Linked DNA regions of Bosea sp. 685. The protein of the gene in region 1 binds, or shares a complex with, the protein of each later gene. Links are inferred from orthologs where the notes say so. Each region holds a gene or a part of one and is shown on either strand. Other genes may lie near its edges. The genes, in order: groL and metK.

What was found.
Region 2: the proteins of groL (region 1) and metK are in contact, whole or in part, in a cryo-EM structure (PDB 8P4O), measured with the Escherichia coli proteins. The link is inferred for Bosea sp. 685 from one-to-one orthologs.

What each region holds. Positions count from the first base shown.
Region 1 is NZ_CP134779.1:4,464,241-4,474,208, forward strand. What follows is about bases 2,884-5,832. They hold groL (chaperonin GroEL), read left to right. Parts: upstream 2,884-3,513; coding sequence 3,514-5,151; downstream 5,152-5,832. Other genes in these bases: RMR04_RS22005 (MarR family winged helix-turn-helix transcriptional regulator), read right to left, coding at 2,884-2,961; groES (co-chaperone GroES), read left to right, coding at 3,180-3,467; RMR04_RS22020 (ABC transporter ATP-binding protein/permease), read left to right, coding at 5,408-5,832. In the rest of the region: RMR04_RS21990 (sensor histidine kinase), read left to right, coding at 363-1,370; RMR04_RS21995 (response regulator), read right to left, coding at 1,380-1,751; RMR04_RS22000 (PaaI family thioesterase), read right to left, coding at 1,904-2,380; more of RMR04_RS22005, read right to left, coding at 2,506-2,883; more of RMR04_RS22020, read left to right, coding at 5,833-7,495; RMR04_RS22025 (META domain-containing protein), read right to left, coding at 7,758-8,237; hisG (ATP phosphoribosyltransferase), read right to left, coding at 8,586-9,560; RMR04_RS22035 (ATP phosphoribosyltransferase regulatory subunit), read right to left, coding at 9,557-9,968.
Region 2 is NZ_CP134779.1:6,286,079-6,291,352, forward strand. The notes cover bases 1,384-4,241. They hold metK (methionine adenosyltransferase), read left to right. Parts: upstream 1,384-2,138; coding sequence 2,139-3,344; downstream 3,345-4,241. Other genes in these bases: lnt (apolipoprotein N-acyltransferase), read left to right, coding at 1,384-1,432; RMR04_RS30580 (helix-turn-helix domain-containing protein), read left to right, coding at 1,563-1,976; trmB (tRNA (guanine(46)-N(7))-methyltransferase TrmB), read left to right, coding at 3,633-4,241. Outside these bases: more of lnt, read left to right, coding at 1-1,383; more of trmB, read left to right, coding at 4,242-4,325; RMR04_RS30595 (DUF2336 domain-containing protein), read right to left, coding at 4,300-5,274. UniProt on the Escherichia coli protein: Catalyzes the formation of S-adenosylmethionine (AdoMet) from methionine and ATP.

The DNA.
Region 1 (9,968 bases):
ATGTGCTTGAGTGAGCACGAAATGAACCGGCTCACGTCATTCCAGCAGGAGGCCCAGCAGAGGGCATGCTGGCAGCCGGATCGAGGCATTGGCCGAGCGACCGGCGAGCATAGGTCTGGGCGGACTTATCCTGCTCTCACTTTTAGATCAGAGGCGGATTCAGATTTCAGCTGGGATCACCAAGCGATTCCAGCTGAAATCATCCGGCTCTCGCAGGATGCGAAAAAAGTGGGAACCGGCTTTTCGCATTGATCCTACTCAAATTTTTTGATGAGAGACGGATTCAGATGTCAGATGGGATCACTTTGTGATCCCATCTGACATCATCCGGCTCCAAAGATCAGCGTAGCCGTCATCTTTCAATGAGTTCGCCCGTGCCAAAAGACACCTCTCTCGAATGGGACGCCGGCAGCCTGCGCCGGGCGGTTCGCGCCGCCGGTGTTGCTCTGTGGTCGTGGAACGTCGACGATGACGGGTTCGCGATGGACGAGCAGGCCTTTACGATGTGGGGCGTGCCGCAGAGCGACGAGGTCAAATTCGAGGATCTGTCGGCTCACATCCATCCTGCCGACAGGGATAGGGTCCGGGCGGCCTTTACCGCGACCCGAGGCATTGTCGGGCCTTATGAGATCGATTTTCGCATATTGGTCGGCGACGAAATCCGCTGGATATCGGCCCGCGGTCTCGGCGATGATTCCGGGCTTCACAACGGAGTGATGTACGGCGTCTTCCTTGATGTTACGGGCCGCAAGCAAGCTGAAGAGGGTCATGAACTGCTCGCAGGCGAGATGAGCCACCGGGTCAAGAACCTCTTGGCGATCGCCATGGGACTGACTCATATCACGTCGAGATCGACGACGACGGCGGCGGAGATGGCGTCCGACCTGACAGGACGTCTGGCGGCGCTCGGCCGGGCTCATGACCTGGTTCGCCCCCTGCCTGGGCATCAGGGAGCGGCAGCGCTTCTGGGCGACCTGCTCTCGATCCTGCTTTCGCCTTACGAGGACATGGGGGCCTTCAGCGGGCGCATTCGTGTCGCCGTTCCTCGCATGGGGGTCAGCGAGGGAGCCGCCACGACCTTGTCCCTGATCATCCATGAGCTGGCGACAAACTCGCTTAAATACGGCGCGCTTTCAGCCGATACGGGTACGCTCGACGTTTCAGGCACTTCCGACGACGACGAAACCACGATCATCTGGACGGAACGGGGCGGGCCTTCCGTCGAGCCTCCCAATGGAGCCGGCGGGTACGGCAGCAAGCTCGTCATTCGAAGCATATCGAGCCAGCTCGGCGGTTCCATAAGCTATGACTGGTCGACTGAGGGGGTCATCGTGACGCTCAAGATGGGAACGACCAAACTCGCAAAATAAGCCGTGTTTCTACTTGATGCCCGCCAGAACCTCCAATATCTGCGCCGCCCGATAGGGTTTTTGCAGGAACACGGTGTCTTGAGGCATATCGGCAGGCGCAGGCTGCGGGCGTCCTGATGCGACGATCAGGACGATAGGTGGCCAGCGTTGCCGAATTGCGTGGACCAGCTTCAGGCCGTCCATGGATCCGGGCATCTCGATATCGGTGAAGACAACCCGGATGTCCGAGCGGGTTTCCAATAGGATGACGGCCTCATCGGCGCCAATCGCCTCGATGACCTCGTAGCCCCCGTCTTCGATCATCGCGACAGCATCCATGCGGATCAGGGTGTCATCTTCGACGACAAGGACGACGGGGGTGGAGACGACGGGGGTGGACATGGCAGCTCCAGGTTGCCTTCCCCCAACCGCCCTGGAGCCGGATAGTTGCGTCGGTTCGCGATGAAACTGATCGCCGATGCTCACCCCGCCGCTTCGACGCAGAAGGCATGCCTTTTCCGGCCCAGCCACGATGCGGCAGCTAGGCGAGCTTGCTAGAGCGTTTTCGCCGGAAAGATCAGGCAGGTCTCGGTGCCGTGCGCGAGCAGCTTGCCGCGCTCGTCGACGAGGCGGCCTTCGGTCGTCGCGACTGTGCCGCCGCGATGGATCAGCTTGCCCTCGCAGCGCACCGTGCCGCTATCGGGCATGACCGGTCGGACATAGTTGAGCTTCATCTCCAGCGTCGTATAGCCCTCGCCCGCCTTCAGCGTGGTGTGCGCGGCGCAGGCCATGGCGGAATCGAGGATCGTCGCCGTCCAGCCGCCATGGATCGTGCCGAGCGGATTGAAGAAGCGCATTGAGGGCTTGCCGACGAAGACGACGCGCCCCTCCTCGACCTCGACGAGATCGAGATCCATCGCATCCGCGAAGGGCGGGCCGGGATGGCGACCCTCGACCATGCCGCGCAGGAAGCTGAGGCCATCCTCGGCCAGCAGGACCTCACGGGAAACGACACCGACCTCGCGCGCCATCACTGTCTCTCACTTAGAGGTTGAGAGCATTGCTTCTGCAAAAAACCGGTACCCATTTTTCGCGCAAGGCTCTTATCGTGCAGGTACACGTTAAGTGCCGAGAAGGCTGCCGGTCAAGCCTCGCCTCAGTCCGCCAGGCGTGCCACGCGGCGCAACGCCTTCAGCCCCTCGCGGGTTTCGCTCCAGCGCTCCTTGCCGAGACCGCCCTCGATCCGCTCCTGAGCCTGATGCCAATAGGGAATGGCGGCCTCGATCGCCGCCCTGCCCTTTTCGGTGACGGCATAGACCGAGGCGCGGCCCTTGCACGCGACGGGAACGATCAGCGCCTCGGCCGCCAGCAATTGCAGATTGCGGGTCAGCGAGGTGCGCTCCAGGGCGAAGCGCTCGGCCAATTCGGTGACGGAGCGCCAGGCCCCGGTGCTGAGCGCCGAGAGCAGCACGAACTGCGTGATCTTCAACCCGCTCGGGCGCATCGCCTCGTCATAGGCTCGCGTCACCGCCCGCGCCGTCATGCGCACATGCAGCGCCACGCAGGAGCGGGCGATATCGTCGAGCCGGGGATCGGGCACAGCTGTCGTCATTTCGCCATGCTAGCGTGTTCATTCGGCTTTGGCAGCAAGCCCCCGGCGCCATCTCCGGATTCACTTTATCGCCGGATGATTTCTTGACTCTCCGGGGGGACGCGCCTATCTCCCCGCCATCGGTTAGCACTCGACGATTGAGACTGCTAACAGATGCCCATCGCGGGTTCGCCATCGAGCGCCCGCATCGAAATTAGATCCAAGAGGAAGACAGAACCATGAAGTTCCGTCCGCTGCATGACCGCGTTGTGGTCCGTCGCCTTGATGGCGAAGAGAAGACCAAGGGTGGCATCATCATCCCCGATACCGCCAAGGAAAAGCCCCAAGAGGGCGAAGTCATCGCCGTCGGCCCCGGTGGCCGCGACGAAGCCGGCAAGCTGACCCCGCTGGACGTCAAGAAGGGCGATCGCGTCCTGTTCGGCAAGTGGTCGGGCACCGAGGTCAAGATCGATGGCCAGGATCTCCTGATCATGAAGGAATCCGACGTCATGGGCGTGATCGGCTGATCGCCTCGAGACCGCCTTTCCCGACATTTCAAAAGGAGTAGCTCTCATGGCTGCTAAAGACGTCAAGTTCTCTACCGATGCCCGCGACCGGATGCTGCGCGGCGTCGAAATCCTCAACAACGCCGTCAAGGTCACGCTCGGTCCCAAGGGCCGTAACGTCGTGATCGACAAGTCGTTCGGCGCCCCGCGCATCACCAAGGACGGTGTCACCGTCGCCAAGGAGATCGAGCTCGCCGACAAGTTCGAGAACATGGGCGCCCAGATGGTGCGCGAAGTGGCCTCGAAGCAGAACGACGCCGCCGGCGACGGCACCACGACCGCCACCGTTCTGGCCGCCGCCATCATGCGCGAAGGCCTGAAGTCGGTTGCCGCCGGCATGAACCCGATGGATCTGAAGCGCGGCATCGACCTGGCCGTCGAGGCCATCGTCGCCGACCTCAAGAAGAACTCCAAGAAGGTCACGACCAACGCGGAAGTCGCGCAGGTCGGCACCATCTCGGCGAACGGCGACGAGTCGGTCGGCAAGATGATCGCCACCGCCATGCAGAAGGTCGGCAACGAGGGTGTCATCACCGTCGAGGAAGCCAAGACCGCCGAGACCGAGCTCGACGTCGTCGAGGGCATGCAGTTCGACCGTGGCTATCTCTCGCCCTACTTCATCACCAATGCCGAGAAGATGGTCGCTGAGCTCGAGGATCCCTACATCCTCATCTTCGAGAAGAAGCTGTCCTCGCTCCAGGCGATGCTGCCGATCCTCGAGGCCGTCGTTCAGACCGGCAAGCCGCTGCTGATCATCGCCGAGGACGTCGAGGGCGAGGCTCTGGCCACGCTCGTCGTCAACAAGCTCCGTGGCGGCCTGAAGGTCGCGGCCGTCAAGGCTCCGGGCTTCGGCGATCGCCGCAAGGCGATGCTTGAGGACCTCTCGATCCTGACCGCCGGTCAGATGATCTCGGAAGACCTCGGCATCAAGCTCGAGACCGTGACGCTCGCCATGCTCGGACGCGCCAAGAAGGTGCGCATCGAGAAGGAGAACACCACGATCATCGACGGCGCCGGCAAGAAGAAGGACATCGAGGGCCGCGTCGCGCAGATCAAGGCGCAGATCGAGGAGACCACCTCGGACTACGACCGTGAGAAGCTCCAGGAGCGTCTGGCCAAGCTCGCTGGCGGCGTCGCGGTGATCCGCGTCGGCGGCGCGACCGAAGTCGAAGTCAAGGAGAAGAAGGACCGCGTCGACGACGCCCTGAACGCGACCCGCGCGGCCGTGGAAGAAGGCGTTCTTCCGGGTGGTGGCGTCGCTCTCCTGCGCGCTCTGTCGACCGTCAAGGCGATCAAGACCCAGAACGACGACCAGAAGACCGGCGTCGAGATCGTCCGCAAGGCGATCATGGCCCCGGCCAAGCAGATCGTCGACAACGCTGGCGATGACGGCGCGGTCGTGGTCGGCAAGCTGCTCGAGTCCAAGGAATACGCCTTCGGCTACAACGCCCAGACCGGCGTCTACGGCGATCTGGTCAAGGCCGGCATCATCGACCCGACCAAGGTCGTGCGCACGGCGATCCAGGACGCGGCTTCGATCGCAGGCCTGCTGATCACCACCGAGGCGATGATCGCCGAGCTGCCGAAGAAGGACTCCCCGATGCCCCCGATGGGCGGCGGCGGCATGGGCGGCATGGATTTCTGAGGAAATCCAAACGCCCATCTTCCAAGGGTTCTGGAACCGGGCATGCCCGGTTCCAGTGGCGGCATGGATTTCTGATCCAAGCCTCCATCCAACTGTTAATGGGAAAGGCCCGGCGCAAGCCGGGCCTTTTTCATGTCCGGTCGATGACAATTTGCTCATCTCGACGCGCCGCCATTGAACGGCCGCATCCTCTGCGACATGGTCAGAATCGCGATGGCATCTCGTCATCCCCGCCATTTCCGCAGGATCCTTGCCCATGCGCCCTTTGAGCATCGCCGTCGCCGTGCTTGCCGTGATCGCCCTCGTCGTGGGCCAGCAGAGCGGCAGCGCCGGAGCCATCGGGATGGGCGTCATCGGCCTGCTGCTTGCCGCGGCGACATGGCGGGCCGTCGCGATCGCGACCTTCCTCAGGATCTTCTCGATCATCTTCGGCGTCGAGTATGTGCTCACCGGCGCCGCCTTCCTGGTCGCCCAATCCGGCGCCTGGCCCGAGGCCTGGCAGGCGCTCGTGCCGCCCGCCAGCCTGACGATCACGATCGCGGTCTTCGGCCTGGTGGTCTATGCGATCTCCTTCGTCCCCGGCATCGCGCGCATCGCCAGGCTGGCCTCGCCCTATTTCGAGGCTCCGGAGCGAACCACGGGACATCTATGGCCCTTGAAGCCCTTTCAGATCGGCAGCGGGCGCCTCGGCACGTTCCTGCTGGTTTTCCTGGTCGTCCTCAATCAGTTGCAGGTCGCGATCTCGCTCAGGCTGTCCTTCTTCAACCGCGATTTCTACAACGCGATCCAGGAGAAGGACGCGGCGAGCTTCTGGTACCAGCTCATCTTCGTCTTCAGTGTCTGGGCGGCGATATCGGTCGTCTCCAACCTGATCGAAATGGTCGCCAACTATACGCTGCTGATCCGCTGGCGGCGCTGGATGGCGGAAAAATTCAGCAGCGCCTGGCTCGGCAATTCCAATCACTACAGGGTCTCGCTCGCCGGGAGCGCCGACAACCCCGACCAGCGCATCGCCGAAGACACGCGCGCCTTCGTCAACAACACCTATAATTTCGCGCTGCCCCTGCTCACGCAGGTCTCCACGCTCGTCTCCTTCTCGATCATCCTGTGGTCGATCCCGGTCGCGAGCGTCCTGCCCGGCACGGACATCACCATCCCCGGCTTCATCTTCTGGATGGCGCTGATCTATTCCATCGCCGCGACCTGGATCGCCCATCGGATCGGAAAGCCGCTGATCGGGCTCGAATTCGAACAGGAGAAGCGCGAGGCGACCTTCCGCTTCTCGCTGGCGCGGCTGCGCGAATATTCCGAGCAGATCGCGCTCATGCGCGGTGAGGATGCCGAGCAGAAGCATCTGAGCGAACGCTTCGGCGATATCGTCACCAATTTCTACAGGCTCGTCTGGGCGCGCGTTCGGCTGACCACCTTCACGCTCTCCTTCGGCCAGGCCAACGTCGTCGTGCCCTATATCCTGCTCGCACCGCATTATTTCTCGGGCAAGATCACGCTCGGCATCATGACGCAGGTCGCCTCAGCCTTCGACCGGGTCCAGACCGCGATGTCCTTCTTCATCGACCGGTATCAGTCGATCGCCTCCTATGTCGCCTCGATCAACCGCCTCACCACCTTCGAGGCCGCGATCGCGCAGGCGGCCAGCGCCAGCGATAAGGGCATCCATAACGTATCCGCCAAGGGCGAGGCGGTGCATCTCGACGAGGCCACGCTCAGCCTGCCCAACGGCCAGCCGATCGTGCGCGTGCACGACCTCGACCTCGGCGCAGGCCGGCGGACACTGGTCATCGGCCCGTCGGGCTCGGGCAAATCGACGCTGTTTCGCGCCATTGCCGGGATCTGGCCCTTCGGCCAGGGCAAGGTCGGCATCCCGACCGGGGCCGAGATCATGCTGCTGCCGCAGCGGCCCTATCTGCCCCAGGGCAGCCTGCGCGCGGCGCTGGCCTATCCCGCGCCGGTGAATACCTATGGCGAGGCCGAGATCAAGGCGGCAATGCATCTGACCAAGCTCGACCATCTCTCCGAGCGGCTCGACGAGGTCGATCTCTGGGGCCAACGTCTTTCCGGCGGCGAGCAGCAGCGCCTCGCCGTGGCGCGCGCCCTGCTGGCGAAGCCCGACTGGCTCTTCCTGGATGAGGCGACGGCCTCGCTCGACGAGAAGCTGGAGGGCGAGATCTATGCCGCGCTCGAGCAGGCGCTGCCGCAGACCAGGATCGTCTCGATCGGCCACCGCTCGACGCTGCGGGCGATGCACGATGCGATCGTGATCATGCAGCCGAACGAGGACGGCACCTTCAGCCCCAAGGCGGAAAACCGGGAGCTGGTCGGTTAGGGCAGGCTGTTTGTGCCCGGAAACACGCCGTCATTCCGGGACATGGCGCAGCCATGGACCCGGCCCCATGACCACGAGGCGTCTCCAGTTCGTCATGCTCGCCCTTGTGGCGAGCATCCACGTCTTGAACATAGGCCTCGACCAGCGAAGACGTGGATGGCCGGGACAAGCCCGACCATGACGGATAGCGGGGCGTCCATGAGTTCCGGGCTCAGGCCTGCGCCTGCCCCGGAACAACGCTGCAGATCGTAGCAGCCCGCGCTCAGAGACCGCGGTCGAAGCGCACTTCGCCGGCCGCACCCTGGACGACCAGCTTGCCGTCGACGAGGTCCCACTTGCGGGCCGCGCGCAGCGCGGTGAGATAGGCGCGCTCGAAATCGAGCAGGCCCTTGTCGCAGGTCCGCTTGGTCAAGGCGATCGGCCCGACCGCGAGGCCCTGCTGGCGCAGCGGATAAGCGGTGGCCGAGAAGGTGTTGCAGCCGCCAAAGCCCGTGCCGCGCAGATTGGCGTCGATCAGGAAGGTGGCGCGGCGGTCGGAGATCGGCTTGCCGTTCAGCGAGCTCGCGGCCCAGGAGGCGCCGACCGGATAGGTCTTCTCCTGCTCGGCCGGCGGAATCTGCTGCTGTTGCTCCTGGGGCGCGCCCCGGCTGCGACGCTGGGCCTCGGCAGGCCCCGCCATAAGCGAAGCCATCGGCACGAGCGCGGCGAGAAGGGCGGCATAGCCAAGGCGTCGGTTCGTCATTCTATCACCCGCAGTCATGCCCGCGACGATAGCGCGCGAGCTCTCCCTGTTGAAAGCGCGTAACGGCGTATTGTTCCGGGATCAATCAGGAAGGTGAGCCATGGACCCGAATTGCGGGATTTATGGGGCCTGAGAGACTGTTTGATAATTCGAGGCCTCATCCTGAGGAGCCGCGAAGCGGCGTCTCGAAGGATGCTCCAGATGGTTCGGGAGCCTCCTGGAACATCCTTCGAGACGCCATTCCTGCCGGAATGCCTCCTCAGGATGAGGGCTCAGGGTGTTTCCGAACAGTCTCTGAGCCCACCGACATCAGCAATCTCCGCCGCCGCCCGGTTTCTGGCGCGGCGCTCAGATACGCGCCAGCAGCCGCTCGATCAGCGGATTGGCCTTGCGGAAAACGTAATCGGGCGCACTCACCGTGATTTCGTCCGCGCCCGACCGCGCGAGATGCTCGACCAGCGCGAAGACCGATTTCTCCGGGCAATGCAGCACCTGCACGCCGCCCTGTGCGGCCAGGCCGAAAGGCAGCCTCGCGCCGAACTGGGTGGTGATCGCCTCGATTGCCTCCGGCGTAGCCCCGATATCGCGGGCGCGGATCTCGCGCACGGTCCGCGCCTCTTCCTCGGCGGCGATTCGCGACAGGATGGCGGTCGCGGCAGCGCGCGCCCTTGCGCCCCAGGGCGCCCGCACGGAGGCGACGAGATTGGCTTCCGACGCCAGCATCACGCCATCATCGAGCACCTTCAGGGCGTTGGCCGCCAAAGTGCCGCCGGTCGTGGTGATGTCGACCACGATCTCGGCCGTGCCGGCGGCCGGCGCTCCCTCGGTCGCACCCAGGCTCTCGACGATGCGGTAATCGGCAAGGCCGTGCTGGGCGAAAAAGCGGCGGGTCAGGTTCACATATTTCGTGGCGACGCGCAGCTTGCGGCCCTGGCGGACGCGCATGGTCGAGGCGACGTCGTCGAGATCGGCCATGGTGCGCACATCGATCCAGGCCTGGGGCACCGCGACGACGACATTGGCGTGGCCGAAGCCGAGCGGGGTCAGCATCTCGACGGCGGCATCCGCATCGGGAACCTGCTCGCGCACCAGATCCTCGCCGGTGACGCCGAGATGGGCCGCGCCCGAGGCTAGCTGGGCGACGATCTCGGAGGCCGAGAGGAAAGCGACCTCGGCGCCCTCCAGCCCGGCGATGGTGCCGCGATAATCGCGCGCGCCGCGCGACTGCACGAATTTCAACCCGGCGCGGCCGAAAAAGGCGGTGGCGTTCTCCTGCAGCCGGCCCTTGGAGGGAACCGCGAGGACGAGGGCCGGATCGCTCATGACTTGTCTCCCGCCAGCCGGTCGAGCCAGAGCGAGGCGCCCACGGCCGGAATGGAACCGGGCGCTCCGAGCCGTCCCAGCACATGGTCGTAGCGCCCGCCGCCGGCGACCGGCTTGCCGTCCGCGCGGGCGGCGTCGTGCAGCTCAAAAATGAAGCCGGTATAGTAGTCGAGATTGCGGGCGAAACCGGCGGCGAAGGCGATCTGCGTCACATCGACCCCGCGCACGGCAAGGAAGCCCGTGCGCTCGTCGAAGGCGTCGAGCTCACGGCCGAGATCGAGCGAGGCGCGCTCGGCCAGCGCGCGCAGGGAAGCGGAGGCCGTGTCGGGATCGCCGGAGATGGCGAGCACCTGGCCGAGCAGCGCCTTGACGTCGGCATTGACCGGGTTCTCACGCTCGGCCGCCCGC
Region 2 (5,274 bases), 1.8 Mb from region 1 along the record:
AGCGGTCGGTGCCACAGCGTCGAGCCGCTTCAGGGCGGCCTTCGCGGCGGGCTGGTGGTGGGGCTTCGGCTTCTTCCTGGCCGGTCTCTGGTGGCTGGGCGCGGCCTTCCTGGTCGAGGCCGACAAATTCGCCTGGGCGATGCCGCTGGGCGTCGTCGCGCTGCCGGCCTTTCTGGCCCTGTTCCCGGCGCTGGCCTTCGGCTGCGCCCGGTTGCTCTGGCCGGCGGGAGCGGGGCGCATCCTCATGCTCGCCGTGGCGCTGACCATCAGCGAATGGCTGCGCGGCCATGTCCTGACCGGCTTTCCCTGGAACGTCTACGGTATGATGCTGGCCGGCCAGGGCTTCATCGCGCAATTCGCCGCGCTCGGCGGGCTCTATGGATTGACGCTGCTGGCGGTCGCGATCGGCGCGGCGCCCGCGACGCTCGGCACGGCCGAGGCCGGCGCGAGGCGCTGGCGCGCGCCGATCCTCGCCATCTTGACACTCGCGGCTCTCATCGGCTTCGGCGCCTGGCACATCCCGAATGCGGCGGCGCCCCTGGTCGCCGGCGTGAAGCTGCGATTGATGCAGCCGAACCTGGCGCAGGACGCCAAGTTCAGTGCCCGTAACGGCGAGGCGATCCTGAACGAATATCTCACGCTGAGCGACCGGGCGACGAGCCCCTCGACGCTCGGCGTACAGGACGTCACGCATCTGATCTGGCCGGAATCGGCTTTTCCCTTCCTGCTCGGCCGCTCGCCCCAGGCGCTCGCGCGCATTGCCGCGGCCTTGCCGCCGAACACGACCCTGATCACCGGTGCGGCGCGGGCCGGCGAGGCGCTGCCCGGCGAAAGCCGGCCGCCGATCTTCAATTCGGTGCAGGTCGTGGACGACGAGGGCGTGATCGTCTCGAGCTACGACAAGGTCCATCTCGTGCCCTTCGGCGAGTATCTGCCGCCGATCCTGGAACGGTTGATCCGCGGCGTCGGGCTGTCGGAATTCGTCTCGATTCCGGGCGGCTTCGCGGCAGGCAAGCGGCACATCCCGCTCTCGATCCGCGGCCTGCCCGCAGTCGCGCCGCTGCTCTGCTACGAGGCGATCTTCCCCGGCGAGGTCATGCCGTCGCAGGGCCCGCGCCCCGGCCTGATGCTCAACCTGACCAATGACGGCTGGTTCGGCCAGACCAGCGGACCTTACCAGCACCTGGCCCAGGCAAGGATGCGCGCCATCGAGGAAGGATTGCCGCTGGTCCGCGTCGCCAATACCGGAATCTCGGCGGTGATCGATGGTTATGGCCGCATCACAGCCAGCTTGCCCCTAGGCACACAGGGTGTTCTCGATGCAAACTTGCCGCAAACGGCTCCCGTTACGCTCTATGCGCAATTCGGAGATGCCGCTTTAGTGGGCCTCATTGCACTGTTCTTGCTGCTTGCGCGGGTTCGACCGGGCTGATCATCCCATCTGGAACTTTTTCCCGCGAAAGGGATGGCCGTTCCCGCTGGAAGCATATAAATTGCTAAAATAAATTCATGCCTGCCGGATGATAGATTTCCAAGAAAACTGACCCGAGGGTGGTCGATTCATGATAAAAAAAGTGCCCAACCCGATCGACCGCCATGTCGGAAGCCGTGTCCGGATGCGCCGAATGCTCGCTGGAGTCAGCCAGGAGAGGCTCGGCGAGGGTCTCGGACTGACCTTCCAGCAGGTCCAGAAATACGAAAAAGGCTCAAACCGCATCAGCGCCAGCCGCTTGCAGCAGATCGCCAAGATGCTGGACGTGCCGGTCTCCTTCTTCTTCGACGGAGCCCCGACCGGCGACATGCCGGCGGGCGGCTTCTCCGACGCCGCCTCGACGGCCTATGTCTCCGACTTCATGGCGACCAGCGAGGGCGTGCAGCTGACCAAGGCCTTCGTACGCATCAAGAGCGGGCGGGTGCGGCGGCGCATCGTCGATCTCGTCGAGGCACTGGCGGAAGAAGACAGCGGAATCGCGTGATCTCGCTCTCTTTTTGTTCGTCCTGACGAACAAGGCTCCCGAAAAACGGATTTCCGGCTTGACGGCGAACGCGCCCGCTGCAAAGAGGGTGCCCGTTTTCGTCGGCCGATCGTGTCGTCACGCCGGTCACTCGCCAGCCCCCATCCGAAGGGTTATCTGACCGTGTCACGCCAGAACTACCTGTTCACCAGCGAATCCGTCGGTGAAGGCCACCCCGACAAGATCTGCGACCGGATTTCCGACGAGGTCGTCGACCTGTTCTTCAAGGAAGCGGCGAAAGCCGGCATGGACTCGGCCCAGGTGCGCGTCGCCTGCGAGACCCTGGCGACCACCAACCGCGTCGTCATCGCCGGCGAGGTCCGCACCTCGCTCGACGAGAAGGCGATGAAGAGCAAGGTCAAGTCGGCCGCGCGCAAGGCGATCAAGGCGATCGGCTACGAGCAGGACGGCTTCCACTGGAAGAAGTGCAAGATCGACGTGCTGCTGCACGCCCAGTCGGCCGACATCGCTCAGGGCGTTGACGCCAGCGGCAACAAGGATGAAGGCGCGGGCGACCAGGGCATCATGTTCGGCTATGCCTGCCGCGAGACGCCCGAGCTGATGCCTGCGCCGATCTACTACGCCCACAAGATCCTCGAGGTGCTGGCCAAGGCCCGCCACGCCAAGGAAGGCTCCGCCGCCAAGCTCGGTCCCGACGCCAAGAGCCAGGTCACGGTCAAGTACGAGAACGGCAAGCCGGTCGGCGTCACCCAGATCGTGCTCTCGACCCAGCATATCGACGAGAGCCTGACCTCGGCCGACGTCCGCAAGATCGTCGAGCCCTATATCCGCGAGACGCTGCCCGAAGGCTGGATCACCAAGGAGACCGTCTGGCACGTCAACCCGACCGGCAAGTTCGTCATCGGCGGCCCCGACGGCGACGCCGGCCTGACCGGCCGCAAGATCATCGTCGACACCTATGGCGGTGCTGCCCCCCATGGCGGCGGCGCCTTCTCGGGCAAGGACCCGACCAAGGTCGACCGTTCGGCGGCCTATGCCGCGCGCTATCTGGCCAAGAACGTCGTCGCCGCCAAGCTCGCAGATCGCTGCACGATCCAGCTCTCCTACGCCATCGGCGTCGCCAAGCCGCTCTCGATCTATGTCGACCTGCACGGCACCGGCAAGGTCGACGAGGCGAAGCTTGAGGCTGTTCTGGGCGAGGTCATGGACCTGACCCCGCGCGGCATCCGCACGCATCTTGCGTTGAACAAGCCGATCTATGCCAAGTCCGCCGCTTACGGCCATTTCGGCCGCAAGGCCGGCCGCGACGGCAGCTTCTCCTGGGAGAAGACCGATCTGGTCGATGCGCTGAAGAAGGCCGTCGCCTGAGCGGATAGCTTCCGACCACATGCGAAAGGCCGGGGCTCAAATCCCGGCCTTTTTCTTTGCCCAAAATCAGCTAGAGCAGACCGACAGGCCGTGGAAACACGCCGTCATCCTGGCCGAAGCCCTCGGGTCCGATCTTCGATCGCCCAAGGATAAACTCCGCGGAGCCCGGGATCCATCATAGCGCGCCGTCCATGCGCTGTGATGGATCCCGGATCTGCGCGGCTCGCTGCTTGTTCGGGATGACGGCGTGTTTCCTTTAAAAAATAGTTCAATACCAAAGACATGATGATGACCGACGATTTCGATCCTGACCGCGCCTTCTTCGGCCGTCGCAAGGGCAAGGCCCTGCGCGAAGGCCAGAACGCGATGATCGAGGGCGTGCTGCCGCGCCTGCGCCTGCCCGATGGCGAGATCACCGATCTGGCAGCGCTGTTCCCGCAACCGGTGACAGCGGTTCGGCTCGAGATCGGCTTCGGCGGCGGCGAGCATCTGCTGTCGCGCATGCGCGAGAGCCCGCAGATCGGCTTCATCGGCGTCGAGCCCTTCATCAACGGGATGGCGAAGTTCCTCGCCGTCATCGAGCGGGAAGGGCTGACAAATATCCGGCTCTGGGACGGCGACGCTGCGCTAATGCTGCCGCGCCTGCCGGAAGGCTCGCTCGATGCAATCGACCTGCTCTATCCCGATCCCTGGCCGAAGCGCCGCCAGCGCAAGCGGCGTTTCGTCTCCGAACGCACCCTTGGCCTGTTCGCCCGTTGTCTGCGCCCGGGCGGGCGCTTCCGCTTCGCCAGCGACATCGATGATTATGTCGGCTGGACGCTGGCGCGGCTCGCCCGCTCGCCCGATTTCGACTGGACGGATGAGCGCGCCGATGATTGGCGCAAGCCTTATCCCGGTTGGATCCGCACGCGCTACGAGGCGAAGGCCGTCGCGGCGGGCCGCGTGCCGAGCTACCTCACGGCTGTGCGTCACGCATCCTGAGGAAGCCGAGCACGCGCTGGGCGGTCGTCGTGTTCAAGGTGCGGAAGCTCTGACGGGCGCGCTCGATCGCGACCTCTGATTTGCCGAGATCCTTGCGCAGGCCGATCAGCGCGCGCGTGGTCTCCCAGGACCAGCCGAGAGCCCGGCCGACCAGGAGCACGGCGTCACGGTCCGTACCCAGGATGATCTGCTCGGTCGCTGGCAGGCCAAGCTGCGCCAGCGCCGCGACCGCGCACATCGCATGCTCCAAACTGCCCGCAGCAGCGAATTCGACCAGCTTGGCCTCGTCGAGCTGACCGGCTTCGTGGAGCCGGTTGATCTCGATCAGGGCCGCGTTGATCTTGCCGTACCCGTCATGTGTCTGCGCCTCGGCGACGATCGCCTGGGCGCCACGCTCGACGGCCATGTCGACCGCGCCGGCAAGCGAGGGCTCCAGCGTCGCCGTGAGGCGACGCCGCGCCGAATTCTTGGCGGCCACCAAGAGCTGACCAAGCAATTCGGCCGGAATGTCGCGACGCGAGCCCAAAGTCGCCTGGAGCGCATCGTCCTGGACGGCCCGCATCACCAGCACGCCCATGCCATGGCGCGAGAAGCGCGCGGTCTGGTTTGCCGCCACCGCATGGGTGACGACGCGGCCACCGCGCAGGATCAGGAAATCCGTGACCGGCTCGCCGAGATCGGGTCGCTCGGTGATGGCGAGCATGTGATCGCGGCCCTTGGCCGCCGAGACAGCGACCAGATCCTGGTCGGTGAGACGTTTTGAGGCGATCAGCACCGGCCGGGCGACGGCGATCTCGTCGAGCGCGAGCTGGCGCACGACGCCGCTCGGCGCATTGGGAATGGGAGCGAGCCGCTCCGACAATTCGATCCGGGCCCGGACCTCGATGGCGCGCGAAAGCCGGCCGATCACCACGTCGAAAATGCTGACCTGATCCTCTTCCATACCAGC